DNA from 3 places in the Bacillus pacificus genome. Region 3 is predicted to be linked to each of the others. Evidence: predicted binding sites of a transcription regulator. Region 3 holds the regulator's gene; each other region holds the start of a gene.
What was found. Region 3 encodes Rex, which represses fermentation and respiration genes when NADH is low (regulators of the CRP and FNR family bind a similar motif). Its sites were predicted from a motif close to TTGTGAAATATTTCACAA; they were not measured.
Positions count from the first base shown of each region.

Region 1: the regulator Rex is predicted to act here: its motif matches at 4,021-4,038, upstream of LMD38_RS02500 (L-lactate dehydrogenase).
Region 2: the regulator Rex is predicted to act here: its motif matches at 2,265-2,282, upstream of LMD38_RS01835 (L-lactate dehydrogenase).

Region 1 is NZ_CP086328.1:477,320-484,019, forward strand. Features, by position in the region: rRNA gene LMD38_RS02375 (23S ribosomal RNA) at 1-1,116, shown strand, start outside; rRNA gene rrf (5S ribosomal RNA) at 1,219-1,334, shown strand; tRNA gene LMD38_RS02385 (tRNA-Val) at 1,339-1,414, shown strand; tRNA gene LMD38_RS02390 (tRNA-Thr) at 1,419-1,494, shown strand; tRNA gene LMD38_RS02395 (tRNA-His) at 1,504-1,579, shown strand; tRNA gene LMD38_RS02400 (tRNA-Leu) at 1,602-1,682, shown strand; tRNA gene LMD38_RS02405 (tRNA-Gly) at 1,712-1,786, shown strand; tRNA gene LMD38_RS02410 (tRNA-Leu) at 1,803-1,891, shown strand; tRNA gene LMD38_RS02415 (tRNA-Arg) at 1,895-1,968, shown strand; tRNA gene LMD38_RS02420 (tRNA-Pro) at 1,979-2,052, shown strand; tRNA gene LMD38_RS02425 (tRNA-Ala) at 2,068-2,140, shown strand; tRNA gene LMD38_RS02430 (tRNA-Met) at 2,161-2,237, shown strand; tRNA gene LMD38_RS02435 (tRNA-Ile) at 2,242-2,318, shown strand; tRNA gene LMD38_RS02440 (tRNA-Ser) at 2,336-2,428, shown strand; tRNA gene LMD38_RS02445 (tRNA-Met) at 2,456-2,532, shown strand; tRNA gene LMD38_RS02450 (tRNA-Asp) at 2,534-2,609, shown strand; tRNA gene LMD38_RS02455 (tRNA-Phe) at 2,622-2,697, shown strand; tRNA gene LMD38_RS02460 (tRNA-Thr) at 2,712-2,787, shown strand; tRNA gene LMD38_RS02465 (tRNA-Lys) at 2,798-2,873, shown strand; tRNA gene LMD38_RS02470 (tRNA-Gly) at 2,887-2,957, shown strand; tRNA gene LMD38_RS02475 (tRNA-Ile) at 2,968-3,044, shown strand; tRNA gene LMD38_RS02480 (tRNA-Asn) at 3,052-3,126, shown strand; tRNA gene LMD38_RS02485 (tRNA-Ser) at 3,134-3,224, shown strand; tRNA gene LMD38_RS02490 (tRNA-Glu) at 3,231-3,302, shown strand; partial or broken gene LMD38_RS02495 (IS4 family transposase) at 3,403-3,558, opposite strand; gene LMD38_RS02500 (L-lactate dehydrogenase) at 4,155-5,099, shown strand; gene LMD38_RS02505 (S8 family serine peptidase) at 5,276-6,700, opposite strand, start outside.
Region 2 is NZ_CP086328.1:380,211-386,910, reverse strand. Features, by position in the region: gene LMD38_RS01845 (phosphatase PAP2 family protein) at 1-130, shown strand, start outside; gene LMD38_RS01840 (PTS sugar transporter subunit IIC) at 187-1,200, opposite strand; gene LMD38_RS01835 (L-lactate dehydrogenase) at 1,223-2,173, opposite strand; gene LMD38_RS01830 (spore coat protein) at 2,419-2,667, opposite strand; gene LMD38_RS01825 (hypothetical protein) at 2,681-2,866, opposite strand; gene LMD38_RS01820 (DUF2178 domain-containing protein) at 3,502-3,789, opposite strand; gene LMD38_RS01815 (helix-turn-helix transcriptional regulator) at 3,786-4,013, opposite strand; gene LMD38_RS01810 (metal-dependent hydrolase) at 4,185-4,751, opposite strand; gene LMD38_RS01805 (TetR/AcrR family transcriptional regulator) at 4,850-5,407, opposite strand; gene LMD38_RS01800 (MBL fold metallo-hydrolase) at 5,411-6,133, opposite strand; gene LMD38_RS01795 (acyl-CoA dehydrogenase family protein) at 6,274-6,700, opposite strand, start outside.
Region 3 is NZ_CP086328.1:4,803,853-4,810,552, reverse strand. Features, by position in the region: gene rimI (ribosomal protein S18-alanine N-acetyltransferase) at 1-35, shown strand, start outside; gene tsaD (tRNA (adenosine(37)-N6)-threonylcarbamoyltransferase complex transferase subunit TsaD) at 35-1,051, shown strand; gene LMD38_RS24660 (ABC-F family ATP-binding cassette domain-containing protein) at 1,471-3,405, opposite strand; gene LMD38_RS24655 (redox-sensing transcriptional repressor Rex) at 3,593-4,222, shown strand; gene LMD38_RS24650 (YdiK family protein) at 4,252-4,443, opposite strand; gene LMD38_RS24645 (CPBP family intramembrane glutamic endopeptidase) at 4,440-5,189, opposite strand; gene groES (co-chaperone GroES) at 5,589-5,873, shown strand; gene groL (chaperonin GroEL) at 5,912-6,700, shown strand, end outside.

The sequences.
Region 1 (6,700 bases), 930 kb from region 3:
AAAACACAGCTCTCTGCGAAGCCGTAAGGCGAAGTATAGGGGGTGACACCTGCCCGGTGCTGGAAGGTTAAGGAGAGGGGTTAGCGTAAGCGAAGCTCTGAACTGAAGCCCCAGTAAACGGCGGCCGTAACTATAACGTTCCTAAGGTAGCGAAATTCCTTGTCGGGTAAGTTCCGACCCGCACGAAAGGTGTAACGATTTGGGCACTGTCTCAACCAGAGACTCGGTGAAATTATAGTACCTGTGAAGATGCAGGTTACCCGCGACAGGACGGAAAGACCCCGTGGAGCTTTACTGTAGCCTGATATTGAATTTTGGTACAGTTTGTACAGGATAGGCGGGAGCCTTTGAAACCGGAGCGCTAGCTTCGGTGGAGGCGCTGGTGGGATACCGCCCTGACTGTATTGAAATTCTAACCTACGGGTCTTATCGACCCGGGAGACAGTGTCAGGTGGGCAGTTTGACTGGGGCGGTCGCCTCCTAAAGTGTAACGGAGGCGCCCAAAGGTTCCCTCAGAATGGTTGGAAATCATTCGTAGAGTGCAAAGGCATAAGGGAGCTTGACTGCGAGACCTACAAGTCGAGCAGGGACGAAAGTCGGGCTTAGTGATCCGGTGGTTCCGCATGGAAGGGCCATCGCTCAACGGATAAAAGCTACCCCGGGGATAACAGGCTTATCTCCCCCAAGAGTCCACATCGACGGGGAGGTTTGGCACCTCGATGTCGGCTCATCGCATCCTGGGGCTGTAGTCGGTCCCAAGGGTTGGGCTGTTCGCCCATTAAAGCGGTACGCGAGCTGGGTTCAGAACGTCGTGAGACAGTTCGGTCCCTATCCGTCGTGGGCGTAGGAAATTTGAGAGGAGCTGTCCTTAGTACGAGAGGACCGGGATGGACGCACCGCTGGTGTACCAGTTGTTCTGCCAAGGGCATAGCTGGGTAGCTATGTGCGGAAGGGATAAGTGCTGAAAGCATCTAAGCATGAAGCCCCCCTCAAGATGAGATTTCCCATAGCGTAAGCTAGTAAGATCCCTGAAAGATGATCAGGTTGATAGGTTCGAGGTGGAAGCATGGTGACATGTGGAGCTGACGAATACTAATAGATCGAGGACTTAACCATATAATATGTAGCAAATGTTATCTAGTTTTGAAAGAATATAAAAAACTTGTTGACTTTAAAAGTTAAATGAGTTACAATAATTCTTGTCTTAAATGAATACAGTCTGGTAATGATGGCAGAGAGGTCACACCCGTTCCCATACCGAACACGGAAGTTAAGCTCTCTAGCGCCGATGGTAGTTGGGACATTGTCCCTGTGAGAGTAGGACGTTGCCAGGCAAATGGAGGATTAGCTCAGCTGGGAGAGCACCTGCCTTACAAGCAGGGGGTCGGCGGTTCGATCCCGTCATCCTCCACCATTTAGCCGACTTAGCTCAATTGGTAGAGCAACTGACTTGTAATCAGTAGGTTGGGGGTTCAAGTCCTCTAGTCGGCACCAGAAATTATGGCGGTTGTGGCGAAGTGGTTAACGCACCGGATTGTGGCTCCGGCATTCGTGGGTTCGATTCCCATCAGTCGCCCCATTTTTCTTAAATAAATTAATATGCGGGTGTGGCGGAATTGGCAGACGCACCAGACTTAGGATCTGGCGCCTTTGGCGTGGGGGTTCGACTCCCTTCACCCGCACTTTTAATTAAATAACTCATACATGTCTTGCGGAAGTAGTTCAGTGGTAGAATACAACCTTGCCAAGGTTGGGGTCGCGGGTTCGAATCCCGTCTTCCGCTCCAATTTTCAATATGACATGCCGGGGTGGCGGAACAGGCAGACGCACAGGACTTAAAATCCTGCGGTGGGTAACCACCGTGCGGGTTCGACCCCCGCCCTCGGCACCATATGCGCCCGTAGCTCAATTGGATAGAGCGTTTGACTACGGATCAAGAGGTTAGGGGTTCGACTCCTCTCGGGCGCGCTTTTATTAACGGGAAGTGGCTCAGCTTGGTAGAGCACCTGGTTTGGGACCAGGGGGTCGCAGGTTCAAATCCTGTCTTCCCGATATTCCCAAAAACATGGGGCCTTAGCTCAGCTGGGAGAGCGCCTGCCTTGCACGCAGGAGGTCAGCGGTTCGATCCCGCTAGGCTCCACTTATCTTAATATCATTTATGGCGGTGTAGCTCAGCTGGCTAGAGCGTACGGTTCATACCCGTGAGGTCGGGGGTTCGATCCCCTCCGCCGCTACCATAAAGGACCTTTAGCTCAGCTGGTTAGAGCAGACGGCTCATAACCGTCCGGTCGTAGGTTCGAGTCCTACAAGGTCCACCATTAGAAGTTTATATCTCGGAGGTATACCCAAGTTCGGCTGAAGGGATCGGTCTTGAAAACCGACAGGCGGCGAGAGTCGCGCGGGGGTTCGAATCCCTCTACCTCCTCCATTTTTTCTAAAGTAAATATTTGATCGTCGCGGGGTGGAGCAGTCTGGTAGCTCGTCGGGCTCATAACCCGAAGGTCGCAGGTTCAAATCCTGTCCCCGCAACCAAGGTCCCGTGGTGTAGTGGTTAACATGCCTGCCTGTCACGCAGGAGATCGCCGGTTCGACCCCGGTCGGGACCGCCATTTTTACATAAAGGCTCGGTAGCTCAGTCGGTAGAGCAGAGGACTGAAAATCCTCGTGTCGGCGGTTCGATTCCGTCCCGAGCCACCATTTTGAAGTCGCAAGCCGGCTTAGCTCAATTGGTAGAGCAACTGACTTGTAATCAGTAGGTTGGGGGTTCAAGTCCTCTAGCCGGCACCACTTTCAAAATGAGCCATTAGCTCAGTTGGTAGAGCATCTGACTTTTAATCAGAGGGTCGAAGGTTCGAGTCCTTCATGGCTCACCATTTACAATTTAATGCGGGTGTAGTTTAGTGGTAAAACAAGAGCCTTCCAAGCTCTGGTCGAGAGTTCGATTCTCTTCACCCGCTTTTCAATTATGGGCCTATAGCTCAGCTGGTTAGAGCGCACGCCTGATAAGCGTGAGGTCGATGGTTCGAGTCCATTTAGGCCCACCATAATTGTTCCGCAGTAGCTCAGTGGTAGAGCTATCGGCTGTTAACCGATCGGTCGTAGGTTCGAGTCCTACCTGCGGAGCCATATTTATAGAGAAGTACCCAAGTGGCTCAAGGGGCTCCCCTGCTAAGGGAGTAGATCGCGAACGCGGTGCGAGGGTTCGAATCCCTTCTTCTCTGCCAGTAATTGGCCCGTTGGTCAAGTGGTTAAGACACCGCCCTTTCACGGCGGTAACACGGGTTCGAATCCCGTACGGGTCATACTAAAAGAGATAGCATAATCTGCTATCTCTTTTTTTGTTGTGTAAAAGTAGCCTTTGGATAGTCTGCTTTTTTTTATGAATTAAAAGAAAGATGAAGTATTCGCTGTTACAGTTGGGAATACAGAGAGCTGTAAGTATAATCATGTTGTTTACCTTGACCTGTATGAGTATGAAGGAATGTTCACTTAACAAATCATACTCAAATTGAATTTTTATCTCGGCCTTATGCTAAAGCCTCCTGCACTTGGATAAACGGGTAAATCTCATAGCTGGGAAGATCCTAAGGAATTAGTTGTAGAGTTATTAGATACCGTTGAATAATAAAAATTGAAATATGGGTTGTTCAAACAAAGGATGCTGTATTAGGCGCTACGGCGGAAAATAAATAATATATAGAAGAAACTGTCTCTCAGTAGGTGATCTACTGGAGGCAGTTTTTTTATGCTGTCATTATTGTCGAGTTTTGTCGGTAAGTCGATATATTGCAAAAATCGCCGATATAATTTGAGTTACGGTCGATAAATTTCAAAAATCGCTGATATATTTGGAGTTATAGTCGATATATTCTAAAAATCGCCGATATAATTTCACTTACCGACAAAAACATAAGAAAATCCCTTTCACAATCTAAAGAAAACGCCTCCATTGAAATGGATTCCACACCTATTCCAATAACTTTACACTCTATGTGAAAAAGTTCACAAATAGGTCATAATTTGTGAAGTAATTCACAATAATACGTGCTACAATATGAGTGTAAAGAAGTTAAACAACATTAAATTAGTATTTTAATTAATTACTTAAACAATCATAAAAAAATATATGTGAACAATAGAGAGGGGAAATTACCATGAAAAAAGGTATCAATCGTGTAGTATTAGTAGGAACAGGAGCTGTAGGTTGTAGTTACGCTTACTCAATGATCAACCAAGGTGTAGCTGAAGAATTCGTATTAGTAGATGTTAATGAAGCAAAAGCAGAAGGGGAAGCAATGGACTTAAGCCATGCGGTACCATTCTCTCCATCACCAACAAAAGTTTGGAGCGGTAGCTATGCAGATTGTAAAGATGCAGATTTAGTAGTTATCACTGCTGGATTACCACAAAAGCCAGGTGAAACTCGTTTAGACTTAGTTGAAAAAAATACAAAGATCTTTAAACAAATCGTTCGCGGTATTATGGATAGCGGATTCGATGGAATCTTCTTAATCGCAACTAACCCAGTTGATATTTTAACTTACGTAACTTGGAAAGAATCTGGTCTACCAAAAGAGCGCGTAATTGGTTCGGGTACTACTTTAGACTCTGCTCGTTTCCGTTACATGTTAGGTGACTACTTAGATGTAGATCCACGTAACGTTCATGCTTACATCGTTGGTGAACACGGTGACACTGAACTTCCAGTATGGAGTCACGCTACTATCGGTGTACAAAAACTAGAAACAATTTTAGCTAACAACGAACAGTACAAACAAGAAGACTTAGATAAAATCTTCGAAAACGTACGTGATGCAGCTTACCATATTATCGAGCGTAAAGGTGCAACTTACTACGGAATCGGTATGTCACTACTTCGTGTAACTAAAGCAATCTTAAACAACGAGAACAGCGTATTAACTGTATCTGCATACCTTGAAGGTCAATACGGTGAGAAAGATGCTTACGTAGGTGTTCCAGCTGTAATTAACCGTGAAGGTGTACGTGAAATCGTAGAGCTTGAGTTAAATGAGGATGAAAAAGCGAAATTCGCTCATTCTGTAAAAGTATTAAAAGAAACAATGGCACCAGTACTATAATAATTGCTAAATAATCCAGAAGTGGGGAACTACTTCTTACTTCTGGATTTATATATAATTTAATATAAATTCCTTTTCCGGTTTCCCTTGTATATCCCCAATATACCCCTTTTGCTGGATCAGGGTCGTTTATAGAAAAGAGCACTCTACTTTGCGTAGAGTGCTCTTTATTATTATCATTTTTTAGGCGTCAATCCTAATTTCTTTAAAATATCTGCCAGTGTACCGCTTTTTGATTTTTCTACAGGTGTTTGTGATTTGGATGCATCTGGACCTTTTTTCAAGAAGTTCTTTTCAACGAAGCGAATATCTTTTTCGTCGACAATACCATCTTTGTTAAGGTCGCCGTCTTTCACAGATAGTCCTTTTTTACCGTAGTTGTTAGCGATAATTTCAGCATCTTTTATATCAATTACTTTATCGCCATTTACATCACCTGCAAGGTTTTCATCAAAGCGTGCATAATAATATTGGCCAAGTAGCTTACCGTCTTTTTCAGTACCAAGTTTCGTGGTTAGTCGGCTTGTTAAATGCCCTGGTACTTCTACATATAAGTTATAGTCGCGTTTATTAACAGGAAGTCCATTTAGTTTGAAGGATCCGTATTTATCAAGTGAGCCTTCAAACTTATGACGGTAAGAATCTGTTGCATATACTTTTACGCCAAGCTTTGTATAATCGAATTTTTCATCTAAATATCCGCGTTCATTTAAGAAAGCACCAGGTTTAATACTTCCTTCGACTAGTGAGTTTAAAGACATAACTGAGAATGTTTGATCTTGAAGGACACGCATTCTATTTGGCTCTGATTCACCTTGTTTCCAGTAAGCGAACACTGATAAATCTAATTGAGCATTTGCTTCATAAAACTCATCATTTTCTACTTTAAAAGTTACATCAATGAACGGGAAATCACCATCTAATCCAGCGAAGTTTTTGTCATCGATAGCTCCGCCAACTGTAACAGAACCTTCTTCTAGTTTCGGTTCATTTACTTTTGCGGTCACCCCTTTTTCGAAAAGTAGCTTTTCAAAAGCAGGATTTAATTTCGCATTTGCAAATTTGAAGTTCTTTTCTAGGAATTTTACGTTAAATTCCCCAGCAACAAATTGTTTCACATGTTTGGCGTTTAGCGTCACAGTGAATTCATCACCTTTATATACTTCTTTTTTATCATAACTAGTTTTCGCATATTGAGCTCCTTGCGGGATAAACCAATAGTTATTTACACCGCTCGGATAGTCAGCTCCTGCAGTTGCATAATCGAAAATATATACGCCTGTATTCATTGGACCTTCAGTTTTAAAGGATTCAGGAGTAATGCCAACTTTAAAGTCACCATTTGCATTAATAGGTAAAAACTTATGCAAGTATGGAGAATAATCATAGTACATCACTCCGTTTGCTTCTTGCGTAATGTTTAATCCTTTTCCTTTTAAGTAGTCAACGTTCGAATCATACACATTTCCTTTAATCCATAGTGCTTTTTTACCGTCTTCTACTGTATAGTTCTCTTCATTTAATTCATAAATACCAGGCCGTAATCCAGTTAATTTCACTTCTGGCGGTGTATTATCAATTACGACATAATCCCCTTTCAC
Region 2 (6,700 bases), 830 kb from region 3:
TACGAAGCAACATGCATTTGTAGACGCCATCTCTGGAATGACGCTTGCAAGCATACTATACTTCGGCGTTCAGCTGTTATTAGCAAAAGAAACAGTACGTGTTCCAGTAAAACAAAATCAAAAAATGTAAAAAGCAGACTGTGGCTTCTCAGTCTGCTTTTCTCTATATAAAGGGAGATTTTCAAGTTAAGATTGCGGTACAGTCATATCACCAGAGTGAATACGACCTGCTTTTTTAAGAGCAATGTAAAGTATATAAGAAACAGCTACTGGAATGACGATATAAGTGATTACCATCGCTGGGACAACTTCCCATCCTTCGCTGGAAATTAAATTAATTGGTGCGATAAGGGAACTTAATCCAAGACCTGCAATTTCTTTTCCTGCTTCCAGTTGGAAAATTAATGCTGATACTGGACCAACTATCGCACTGGCGACGACCGTTGGGACGAGAATCATTGGATTTTTAGTGATATTTGGCAACTGTACTTTTGGAGTACACAGAGCTTGAGCTAATATGCCACCTAAATTATTTTCTTTCGCTGAGATAACAGAGAATCCGATAAACTGAGCAACGCAGCCTGCAAGAGCAGCACCACCTGCAACACCGTCTAAGCTAAGTGCGATCGCTAACGCAGCTGATGAAGCTGGGGAGATAAGTAATAGTCCCCAAACTACCGCAATAACGATAGAAGCGATGAACGGGCTACCAGCTGAGCTATCTTTAATGAATGCTCCAACTGTATTTAAAACAGGAGTAATATTATGAGATAACCAAATACCGACTAAACCAGAACCTAATATGGCCGCAAATGGAACGAGCATCATATCTAACGCAGTTTTTCCACTTAAACGTTTACCAATATATACAGCTAAAGTCGCTGTTAATAATGCTCCGATTGGCTCACCTGTTTTAATAATTAGACCTGCTTCAGTAATTGAAATGGATCCGGCACCAATCGCTCCAGCTACCATAGCCGAGAAGATTACAAGGCCATTTGCACCGAGCATAAAAGCAATTCCGGCACCAATGGCTGGTGCCATAAGTGATTTTGCAACAACTCCGATTGTAATAAGCAACGGAATATCAACAATTCTTCCTATATTTTCGATCAGTAAACCAATTCCGAGGGATACGAAAATACCTTGTGCAATTCCAGCAGAAGCTTTAAATACACGAGACATTATATATTCCTTCATTTGTTTCACCTTCTCCTATAAGTTAGTAACCAATTGTTTTCATATAATCACGTAAAATGTCGTTTGATTTTGCGAATCGAGATTCTTCATCTTCTGTTAAGTTTAGTTCTACAATTTCTTTTATACCGTCTCTAGTAATAATAGCTGGTACTCCTGTGCAAAGATCATATTCACCATACTCACCATCTAAAATAGCTGATACAGCAATGACACGGTAATCATCGTTAAAGATTGAGCTCGCAATATATGCTAGAGAATTTCCGATTCCGTAATAAGTTGTTCCTTTACGTTTATAAATTTCCCATCCAGCTTTTGCAGTCTTCTCAACAATTTCATCTAAATCTATTTCACCAAATTGATCTTTTTTCTCTTCTAAAATTTGCAGAATTGGTTTTCCACCAACAGTTACGTGTGACCAAGCAACCATTTGAGAATCACCATGTTCCCCTAATGAATACCCGTGAATACTACGAGGATCTACATGTAACATTTCAGATAAAATTGTTCGTAAGCGAGAAGAATCTAGTGATGTACCAGTGCCGATCACACGATTTCTAGGTAATCCAGATAATTTCCACACTTGATATGTAATAATATCAACTGGGTTCGATGCAAGTAAGAAAATACCGTCAAATCCACTTTCCATTACGCCACCAACAACACTTTCCATAATCTTCGCACTCGCTCCTAAAGTATCTAAGCGACTTTGCCCTGGCTTTGGTGCTGGTCCTGCTGTAATAATAACAATATCCATATCTTTGCAGTCTTCATAGCTTCCTGCATATACTTTTGTTCTTGTATTTGTAAAGTTAATGCAGTGTGATAAATCCATCGCTTCCCCAACTGCACGTTCATGATTTATATCAATTAATAATAGCTCTTCGCAAATGCCTTGATTCACAATGGAATATGCACAACTTGATCCAACTAATCCAGTACCGATAATTGCAATTTTTCTTGTATTTCGTTTCATAGCAATCTCTCCTAATTGATCATATAATCTATTTCTTTTGTTCTTTACACTCCTAATTATAGAGATTCCCACGATATAAACCATGGATACTTTGTGAAATATTGAGCAAAGTTTTTGTCCTTTTTGCGAATTGTTATATTCCATTTTCGTCATATTTGTTACAACTGGAAAAATATTTATTATGTATTTATTGACATATACAAAAAGAAAACGAGCGAATAGATTCGCTCGTTTTCTTTTTTCTGTTATTCCGCACTTAATTGGCTCTTTAATTGTTGTACAATCATCGGATTTGCAGGTGCTGCCGGTTTGTAATAACTCTTTTGCTTTGCATACTCATACATATTACGTTGACGCATCTCATCCTGATTACGAATTTGAATTAACGTTTGGTGTAACTGTTCATTATCAGACTGAGCGATATAGTTTGCATAACTTGTTAAACTTGCATTTAATCCTGCTAAATAATCATTTACCATATCTTTTTCATTCATCTTTCGCTTCCTCCTATCCTAAGAAAGTCATTAATTGTTGTTTCGTATTTCGTGCATCTTGCGCATCTTTTTGTAGCATTTGTTTCAGTTGTGGATCCGTACACGTCTGTGCATACTGCTCCAACTTGTTAATAATTGTTGCATGTCCACCAATTAAATGACGTAAGTTTTCTACTTCAAGCTCTGTTAAATTTTGCATGGAATACTCCTACCTTTCTTCTTTCATTCTCCTTTAGTATTCTGTTCTTTTTAAATCGTATTCATGAAAAAGCTTTCTTACATTTCACATCTATTTATAAATACAAAAAAATGTTATAATTACAGAAAAATACAAATTTTAAAAAGTCACCTTACACTAACGATAGCATCTCAAAACAAACCATAGTAGGTAGGTGTGCTTATGCAAAAATATTTTAAAATTATCTTCTTTATCGTCTACACCATTCTATATGTAAAATTATTAATTGATGTATTAACTTTAAAACCACTATTCACTTCTATCCCTTTACATATGTTATTTCTCATTTGTTTTTTACTCATTGCGCTTAACAATTATAAAAATCGTAACACTACATTTTTCCTATTGTTTATTAGTGCAACTCTATTAGTCAGTACTAGTTTCATTAACAGTATTCTTATATAAAGGAGCAATAAACATGAAAACACACGACTTCCTTACAGAAATCCAAAAGGGCTCTGAGCCTAGTCCCTATCAAGATCCCATCGCATTCAGTTTCGTTTGCTTTTTCTTAGCGATATTTACATTTTTCAAACCAGCTAAATAATATCATTTAACAAAAAAGAGCCTCTAAACCACTAGAGGCTCTTTCTCATCTAATATCTTCTTTTCAAAACTACAATAGTTAAAGCATACGAACAAAGCACTCCAGCTAATAAACATGCATTTGCTAACTTATACTGTTCGCCTGTCAGTGAATATAGATTCCCAATCAAAAAGATAACTAAATATAGAAATAAAAATACAAATAATGAAATTTTAGCGGCATTTCCTGTAATATGCTCGCCTCTTTCATCTTCCCCCTCATTCTTCTGAAAACGTGTGGAATATAAAACACCTATTAGTCCTGCTACTGAGATTATGACCCCTATTACAATGCTCATTCCGTTTCCCCCTCTATTTTATATTGAAAAACTTCATGAAACTCCTTACCTAAAATATGTGCAATTTCAAAAGCTAAAATTAAAGATGGATTGTAACGATTTGCTTCAATTGAGGCGATCGTTTGTCTACTTACCCCTGCTTTGTTCGCTAAATCAGTTTGTGACCAGCGTTTTTCTGCTCTAAGTACAACGAGATTATTTTGTAAAATTCCACTCTGTTTCATAACCTCTCCTTTTTACAATATTTTCTATATTTTAATCGTAATTTATTTTTAACATCATGTAAACTATTTTTAACAATAATAAAGAGAAACTTTAATCCACTTACTGTTCTTTTCAAACCATATACACTAAAAAACCTTAGAATCGCTTCTAAGGTTTCCGGCTATCCATATTCAAAACACTATACTAATAAGTAACGAAAGAATTAATAATATAACTACCAATCCGCCAGTTACTCGTGCTATAAACTTCTTTTGTGCGCCCGCACTTGAAACGATAAAACGGAAGTATAATATACCTCCTATCGCAATAAGAATACATTCCAATATGATACTAATAGCCGGAAATCTCCACAATCCAAAACCAAGCATAGGTAAATCTCCGTAATGGCCCGGAAGTAACGGCAAATCAGCACGGTGCACAAGTAAATCTAAAATCCAATGACTAAAAACTACAGCCCCTATAACAAAACCACTCCGCTTGCCCCAAAACCTTTTCCCCACTATTCCTGCAACAAAAGCAATAAACAGTGCTCCTATTAAAGAATGTGTGTAATCCGCATGAATGATTGCTTCACCATAACTATTCCTATTAATAGGTTCAATTGTCTCTACTCCTAAAATATACAGCGGCAAAAAAATGATATCCAACAATTGTGAGCTTACCATAAGAGCCCAAAGTGGTAGTTTAGGTGACTTGGCTTTTACTGCTGCCGCTAAGCCAAAATGTCCTGCAAACATTTCACTTCACATCCTTTTGTCATTGTCCCTCCAGCAAATCAAAGCCTGCTATATAAAAAGCATCCTCAGCGACAAATTCATGCTTTTTCTCCTCTTATTCACTCTTTCATTCCACGTAATCCTTTAATAAACGTTTCCAACAATACATGTAAACTTATATCCAAATCTAACGGCAAACCAAATCCGCCCTGCTGTTCAATCGACGCAAATCCATGACAAATACTTCTGAATCCACGTGTCGCATGAAGTGCATTCTCTCCTTCTAAGCCGTACTGTTGTAAAACTTGAAGACAAAGCTTTACAATTCCGTCACCTGCTTTTCTTACTTCTTCATCTCGTAAAAAGGTTGCTTCATATAGTCCAGGATGTTTGCGTACGAATGCTACATACGCTTCTCCTAAAGCATGAATTGCTTCATCCATCCGTTTACCCTCGGCCGCTTCTTCCAGTTTGTTATACAGCTGCTTGATTCCGTAAATACCAAGATGTTTCCGTACATCTTGTAAACCTTTCACATGATTGTATAGCGAAGGTGAACGTACCCCTAATGTTTGCGCTAATGAAGCTAACGTTACTTCTTGTATTCCATTTGCATCTGCAATTTCTGCTGCTGTTTCTACAATTTTCTGTAATGTAAGTCCGATTCTCGGTGACATCAATTAACCCTCTTTTCTACTTTCTATATTCCGCTTAGCTTCCTTAATAGCAAGCTCTATGACAGCCCCTGGATCGTTTATCATTTTCCCATGCCCTGCCGCAAGCAAGGACGGCTCATATTCTCTTAGCTTCTCTGCACTTTGTAATGATATTTCTTTACTCCACGTTGCCATCGCTGGAAACGGAAACCAAAATTTCATTTGTCCCGAAACAGCCGTACCTCCTCTCGTTTGGAATGCATCCCCAACAATAAGAGCTTTATTTCGTACATCAAGAAACGCCATGGAGCCTGGCGTATGTCCCGGTGTCATAATCGCAAGAAGCGATCCAACTCGGTCGCCATCTTCCAATAAAACATCAGGTACCGTTTTTACTTTTTTAGGTACACCGCCTTTTATCGGTATATTCGGTTCATCCTTTTGTAACGTCGTATCTCCTTCTAACAGCTTTGCGTCCCTTTTAGAAATATAGACTGGAACATGAGGAAGCACTTCCTTTAATGCGTCTAATGCACCGATGTGATCATCATGCGCGTGTGTTAATACAATATTCGTAATTGGTTTTCCTATTTTCTCAGCCGCCTGTAAAATTCCTTTTGCGCTATATGGCAAAGCAGCATCAATTAAAGTTAAACCATCTTCTTCCTCTATAAAGTAACAATTCACAGGAAACACTCTTGGCAAAAATGACAATTGATATACCGTTTTTTCATGCATCACTCTCATATTCCCATCTCCCTTTTCACGAAAACTAATACCATTAGTTTTATTATACTAATGGTATTAGTTTTATGTCACTAAAAACTTTATTTTCTCAGAAAAAAAAGAAAAGCAGTCGTTTATACGACTACTTTTCTTTAAAAATATTAAACCGTGTAACGCTCATCTTCTAAAATTTTCGCAGCAATTTCACGTTTCTTCGGAATTACGTTAAGTGGTGTGTGGCGAGTTAATTTACGTAATGATGATAACATCATGCGCAGCATGTCGCCGTTTTCAACTGCGATAAGTGTTTCTTTCGCATCTGCTTCGATTTCGTTAAATGCTTCTTGGCAGAATACTTCAGTGTATAACACTTTTTGTTTATTCTTTTCAAGACCAGTTGTTTTAATTGCTTTTTCTGTACGAAGAACAGCTGACTCCATTGCGTATAGGTTGCTTACGATGTCAGCGATATTCACAAGAATTTCTTGTTCTTTATCTAATGCTTTACCGTATTTTTGAGCAGCTAATCCAGCTACCATTAAGCCGATTTTCTTCGCGTTATTTACTAAATATTTTTGAAGTGCTAAT
Region 3 (6,700 bases):
AGGAAGATGGTCTCGTAATGTGGGTGAATATATAATGGAAAAAAATACGATTATACTTGGTATTGAAACAAGTTGTGATGAAACAGCAGTAGCGGTTGTTAAAAATGGAACGGAAATTATTGCGAATGTTGTTGCATCACAAATTGAAAGTCATAAACGTTTTGGCGGAGTTGTACCAGAGATTGCGTCCCGTCATCATGTAGAAGAAATTACAGTTGTATTAGAAGAAGCGTTAAAAGAAGCGAATATCACATTTGATGATATTGATGCAATTGCTGTCACAGAAGGACCTGGTTTAGTAGGAGCGCTTCTAATAGGGGTGAACGCAGCGAAAGCAGTGGCATTTGCACATGATATCCCCCTAGTTGGTGTTCATCATATCGCTGGCCACATTTATGCGAACCGCTTAGTAAAAGAAGTTCAATTCCCATTACTATCACTTGTTGTATCTGGTGGACATACAGAGCTTGTTTATATGAAAGAACATGGTTCATTTGAAGTAATTGGTGAAACGCGAGATGATGCAGCAGGGGAGGCATATGATAAAGTAGCTCGTACGTTATCTATGCCATATCCAGGTGGCCCTCATATTGATCGTCTTGCACATGAAGGGGAACCAACAATTGATTTACCTCGTGCATGGCTAGAACCTGATTCGTATGATTTCAGTTTTAGTGGATTGAAATCAGCAGTTATCAACACTGTGCATAACGCAAAACAACGCGGGATAGAAATTGCACCGGAAGATTTAGCAGCAAGTTTCCAAGAGAGTGTAATTGACGTATTAGTAACGAAAGCATCTCGTGCAGCGGATGCTTATAACGTAAAGCAAGTGCTTCTTGCTGGTGGAGTTGCTGCGAATAAAGGACTTCGTGCACGTTTAGAAGCAGAGTTTGCACAAAAAGAAAATGTAGAACTAATTATTCCTCCTCTATCTTTATGTACAGATAATGCAGCTATGATTGCGGCGGCAGGTACAATTGCGTATGAACAAGGAAAACGTGCTACATTAGCTTTAAATGCAAATCCAGGATTAGATATTGAAGCATAGTTATACACAAAATTAACCACAGCTTGTGGATAAAACCCATATTATCTGTTGATAATGTGGGTTTTATTGTGTATATAAAATGTTGATAACTTTTTTGTTGATTGTGGATAATGTGGAAAAGTTATTTAGATGTTTATTTTATAAAGGTGGATATGTGTATAAACTTGTGGATAAAACAGATGAAGTCTGACCTTTGAATCTATCCTTTTTCGGGAAATAAAAACGAAGAAGGTATCTCTAAAAAACATTTTGAAATATGCCCTTATTATAAGGGGGGCTAATATTGTCAAACTTTGTCGGCAAATCGATACCTCGTGTCGAATTGTTTATGCAATAGAGGTTGACCATGGCTAGAAGATAAGAAGGATGTCTCATCGTCAAAAATCCCGACTGATGAGACATCCTTCTTATTTATACTCTTATAAATGCAATTCTTCCCATTCTGCCATACAAGCATCAAGTTGTTCTTGTAGTGTTTGCTTTTTCGTTGTAATTTCACTAGCCTTTTCATAATCTGCATATATTTCTGGTAAGCAAAGTTGATCTTCTAACGTAGCAATTTCTTCTTCAAATTGTACAATATTTTGTTCTAGTTCCTCAATTTTTCGAGTACGTTGACGCTCCAACTTTTTGCGCTCTTTTTCTTCGAGATAATTTAATTTTTCTGGAGCTACAGTTTTTTGAACAGGTGTCTGATTTTCTTGCTGTTCTTGTTGTTCAAATTCAGCACGTTCAATCATCTCATTTTTCTTTTCAACGTAGTAATCGTAGTCCCCTAAATATTCCTGTGCACCTTCTGTTGATAACTCAACAACGGTCGTCGTTACACGATTAATAAAGTAGCGGTCATGAGATACAAAGAGAAGGGTACCAGGATAATCAATTAAAGCATTCTCCAAAATCTCTTTACTATTTAAATCAAGATGGTTTGTAGGCTCATCGAGAATTAATAAATTCGATTTTTGCATCATAAGTTTTGCGAGAGCTAATCGAGCTTTTTGTCCACCACTAAGAGATGATACTGGTTTTAGTACATCATCTCCTGTGAATAAGAAGTTACCTAGTATCGTGCGGATTTCTTTTTCGGGTTGCAGTGGATATTCATCCCATAACTCATTTAAAACACGCTTAGAAGATGTTAAATTGGCTTGTTCTTGATCATAGTAACCAACAGATACATTGGATCCGAAAGAAACATCACCATGTAGTAGTGGTAACTTATTCACAATTGATTTTAATAATGTGGATTTCCCAATTCCATTTGGACCAACTAAAGCAACGCTATCTCCGCGAGTTAAGCGCATTGTTACATGCTCAATAATTGGATCCTTATCATAGCCGATAGTTGCATCCTTTACTTGTAACACATCATTTCCGCTTTGTTTTTCGATATCGAAGTGGAAGGAAGCTGACTTAGAGTCACCTAATGGTCTTGTTAATAGTTCCATACGGTCTAATTGTTTACGACGGCTTTGTGCACGTTTTGTCGTAGATGCACGAGCTATATTTTTTTGAACGAAGTCCTCTAGCTTAGCGATTTCATCTTGTTGTTTTTCATAACGTTTCATTTCTTGCTCGTATAGTGCTGATTTTAAGTCTAAATATTTACTGTAGTTACCAACAAATCGTCTACTTTCTTTATTCGAAATTTCATATACTTGTGTAACAAGTTTATCTAAGAAATAACGGTCGTGGGAAACGATTAATATTGCGCCAGGATAACCTTGTAAATATTGTTCAAGCCATGTTAATGTTTCGATGTCTAAATGGTTTGTAGGCTCGTCCAAAATAAGGAGGTCTGGTTTCGTTAATAATAATTTACCGAGAGCTAATCGTGTTTTTTGTCCACCGCTTAATGTGGAAATCGTCGTTTGGTGCGTTTCAACTGGGAAGCCAAGACCACTTAAAATCGAACGGATATCTGCTTCGTACTGATAGCCACCTTGATCTTTATAATCTAATTGTAATTGGTCATAATCAGCTAATAATCTTTCATATGTAGCCTCGTTTGAAAAGTTTTCTTCTTTTCCCATCTCTTGCTCTAGCCTTCGAAGTTTTGTCTCCATTTGCTGCAAGTGTGTAAAGACGGTTAACATTTCATCCCAAATTGTTAAAGACGTTTCTAAACCGGTATTTTGAGCTAGATATCCAATTGAGACATCTTTCGGTTTTATAATTTCTCCACCATCATGAGATAGCTCACCCGCTATTATTTTTAATAATGTAGATTTTCCGGCTCCATTTCGCCCGACTAATGCGATACGATCTTTCGTTTGAACTTCCAATTTTATGTTTGCAAGAATCGTTTCTGCACCGTATAATTTCGAAAGCGCGTTTACTTGTAATAAAATCAATGTTTTCACCTCAAATAATTTCTTAACTTTGCCATGTTTATATTTCTCAATCATACTAAAAATAGTGTATAGTTTAAAATACAGAGAGAATACTTCTTCTTTCTATTATACAAGGAATTTAATAAGTGCTAAACTTCTGTATTTGATTAAAGCATATGAATAAAGATAGGAAGAGAGGAGAGGTTATATGGAGCAGCAGAAAATTCCACAAGCCACTGCTAAGAGATTGCCTCTATACTATCGATTTATCCAAAACTTATCTTTGTCTGGTAAGCAACGTGTTTCATCAGCCGAATTAAGTGAAGCGGTCAAGGTTGATTCCGCAACGATTCGAAGAGATTTCTCATACTTTGGAGCATTAGGAAAAAAAGGATATGGATATAACGTAAATTATTTATTATCATTTTTCCGTGAAACACTCGACCAAGATGATATAACACGTGTAGCGCTTATTGGAGTAGGTAATTTAGGGACCGCTTTCTTACATTATAATTTCACGAAAAACAATAATACAAAAATTGAAATGGCGTTTGATGTTAGTGAAGAGAAAGTTGGAACAGAAATCGGAGGCATTCCTGTATATCACTTAGATGAATTAGAAGAACGTTTATCAACTGATATACAAGTGGCAATATTAACAGTACCCGCTACAGTAGCGCAATCTGTAGCCGATAGATTGGCAGAAACAAACGTGCATGGTATTTTGAATTTTACACCAGCGCGCTTAAATGTGTCAGAAAATATAAGAATTCATCATATTGATTTAGCAGTAGAGTTACAAACACTCGTTTACTTTTTGAAGAATTATCCACAATAAAACGCAGAGGAAGCGACCTCTGCGTTTTATTATTGTTTTTTCTTTGTAAATTTAACTAAGATGAGGCGAAGTGCCAAATTAAAATCAATCGTTGCCATAACTGCAAATAGTATTGTCCACATATTCCAAATTGTATCTGTTACGTTCGTAATGGCGAAGCGTGTAAAGATACATCCTAGAAGGAAGTACAATGCAGCCATGAACAATGGTGAGTTTCTCATACTAAAAATCCTCCGATAAAGCCTTGCATTTTTTCAGCTTCTTTAATCATTTCCTGAATTTGTTCGTTACTCACTAAAACTTGGGCAATTGCAACTAATGTATTCATTGCAACATGAGCTGCAATGGGAACGATAATACGCTTCGTTTTTACATATAAGAAGGCGAATACGAGACCCATAGCAGTGTATACCAATAAGTGAGTAAAATCAAAATGAATCGCCGCAAATACAAGGGAACTAATGATAGCGGCAATAAAGAAGTTAAACTTCTTATAAAGTGTACCAAATAAAATCTTTCTAAATACGATTTCTTCCAAAATAGGTCCTATTATAGAGATGACGATAAGGAACCAAGGAGTAGTTCTTGCGATATCCATAAGCCTTGCTGTATTTTCAGATCCAGGTTTAATACCTAATACATACATTTCAATCATACCAGCAATACTTTGCGAGAAAAATGCTAAGAAGAAACCGATAAAAATCCAACCAATTGTAGCTGGAACAGTAGAACGCGTTTTATCTAAATGTCTATCACGAATATCTGTTCTAAGTAACCAAAGTACGATACATAATGCAATAAAGAAGCTAATGATTGCCCAGTGACCAGTTATAAGTTGAAATTTCTCTTCCCTAGTAAATCCCCTGTTATCATAAAGTCCAGTTTTCAGGAGAAGTGGTAATCCAGCAATTGATGATAACTGCATTAAGATGTATGTAACGATAACCCACCAATATTGTTTTTTCAAATGGTTTAACCATCCTTTCTAACTCTAGTGTATGAGATAAGGTAGGATAACATGTACATATGCTACCTACGATATAAACCTCTTGAATTATGTTTTTTTCGTAAATCCTTATTTGAAATTATAATAGAAGACAGGAGAAAGTTGTATGTGTAGCGAAAACAACTTAGGGTGTCCCTTCATATTGTAACATACGAGTAGCGGAAACAACGATTCATATGGTAAAGGTAGAAGAAGAGGAACTCTATATAGAAAAGTTTATAGCGTAATTTGCGAAAAAATTATGATTTTTTTACTTGCAAAAGAAATTGAGATTATTTATTATTATAAGTGTGTTAGCACTCGGGTGACCTGAGTGCTAATAAATAAAATTTACATAACAAAATGAGGAGGTTATTGTTCATGCTAAAGCCATTAGGTGATCGCGTTGTAATTGAGCTTGTTCAAGCGGAAGAAAAAACAGCAAGTGGTATTGTATTACCAGACACAGCAAAAGAAAAACCACAAGAGGGTAAAGTTATTGCAGTAGGTACTGGTCGAGTGCTTGAAAATGGTGAGCGTGTTGCTTTAGAGGTAGCAGCAGGTGATCTTATCATCTTCTCAAAATATGCAGGTACTGAAGTGAAATATGAAGGTACAGACTACTTGATTTTACGTGAAAGTGACATTTTAGCAGTTATCGGTTAATTATATAAATCTTAAAAAATCCAAGGGGGTCAATTATTATGGCAAAAGATATTAAATTTAGTGAAGAAGCACGTCGTTCGATGCTTCGCGGTGTCGACACTCTTGCAAACGCAGTAAAAGTAACGCTTGGACCAAAAGGTCGTAACGTTGTTCTTGAGAAAAAATTCGGTTCACCACTTATTACAAATGACGGTGTAACAATCGCAAAAGAAATTGAATTAGAAGATGCATTCGAAAACATGGGTGCGAAATTAGTAGCAGAAGTTGCTAGCAAAACAAATGATGTAGCTGGTGACGGAACAACAACTGCAACTGTATTAGCGCAAGCTATGATTCGTGAAGGTCTTAAAAACGTAACAGCTGGTGCGAACCCAATGGGTCTTCGTAAAGGTATCGAAAAAGCTGTAGTTGCTGCAGTAGAAGAATTAAAAACGATTTCTAAACCAATCGAAGGTAAATCTTCTATCGCACAAGTAGCTGCTATTTCTGCTGCTGACGAAGAAGTAGGTCAATTAATCGCTGAAGCAATGGAGCGCGTTGGTAACGACGGCGTTATTACTTTAGAAGAATCTAAAGGTTTCACAACAGAATTAGACGTAGTAGAAGGTATGCAATTTGATCGTGGATATGCATCTCCTTACATGATTACTGATTCTGACAAAATGGAAGCAGTTCTTGATAACCCATACATCTTAATCACTGACAAAAAGATTTCTAACATTCAAGAAATCTTACCAGTATTAGAGCAAGTTGTACAACAAGGTAAACCACTTCTTATCATTGCTGAAGATGTAGAAGGCGAAGCATTAGCTACATTAGTAGTGAAC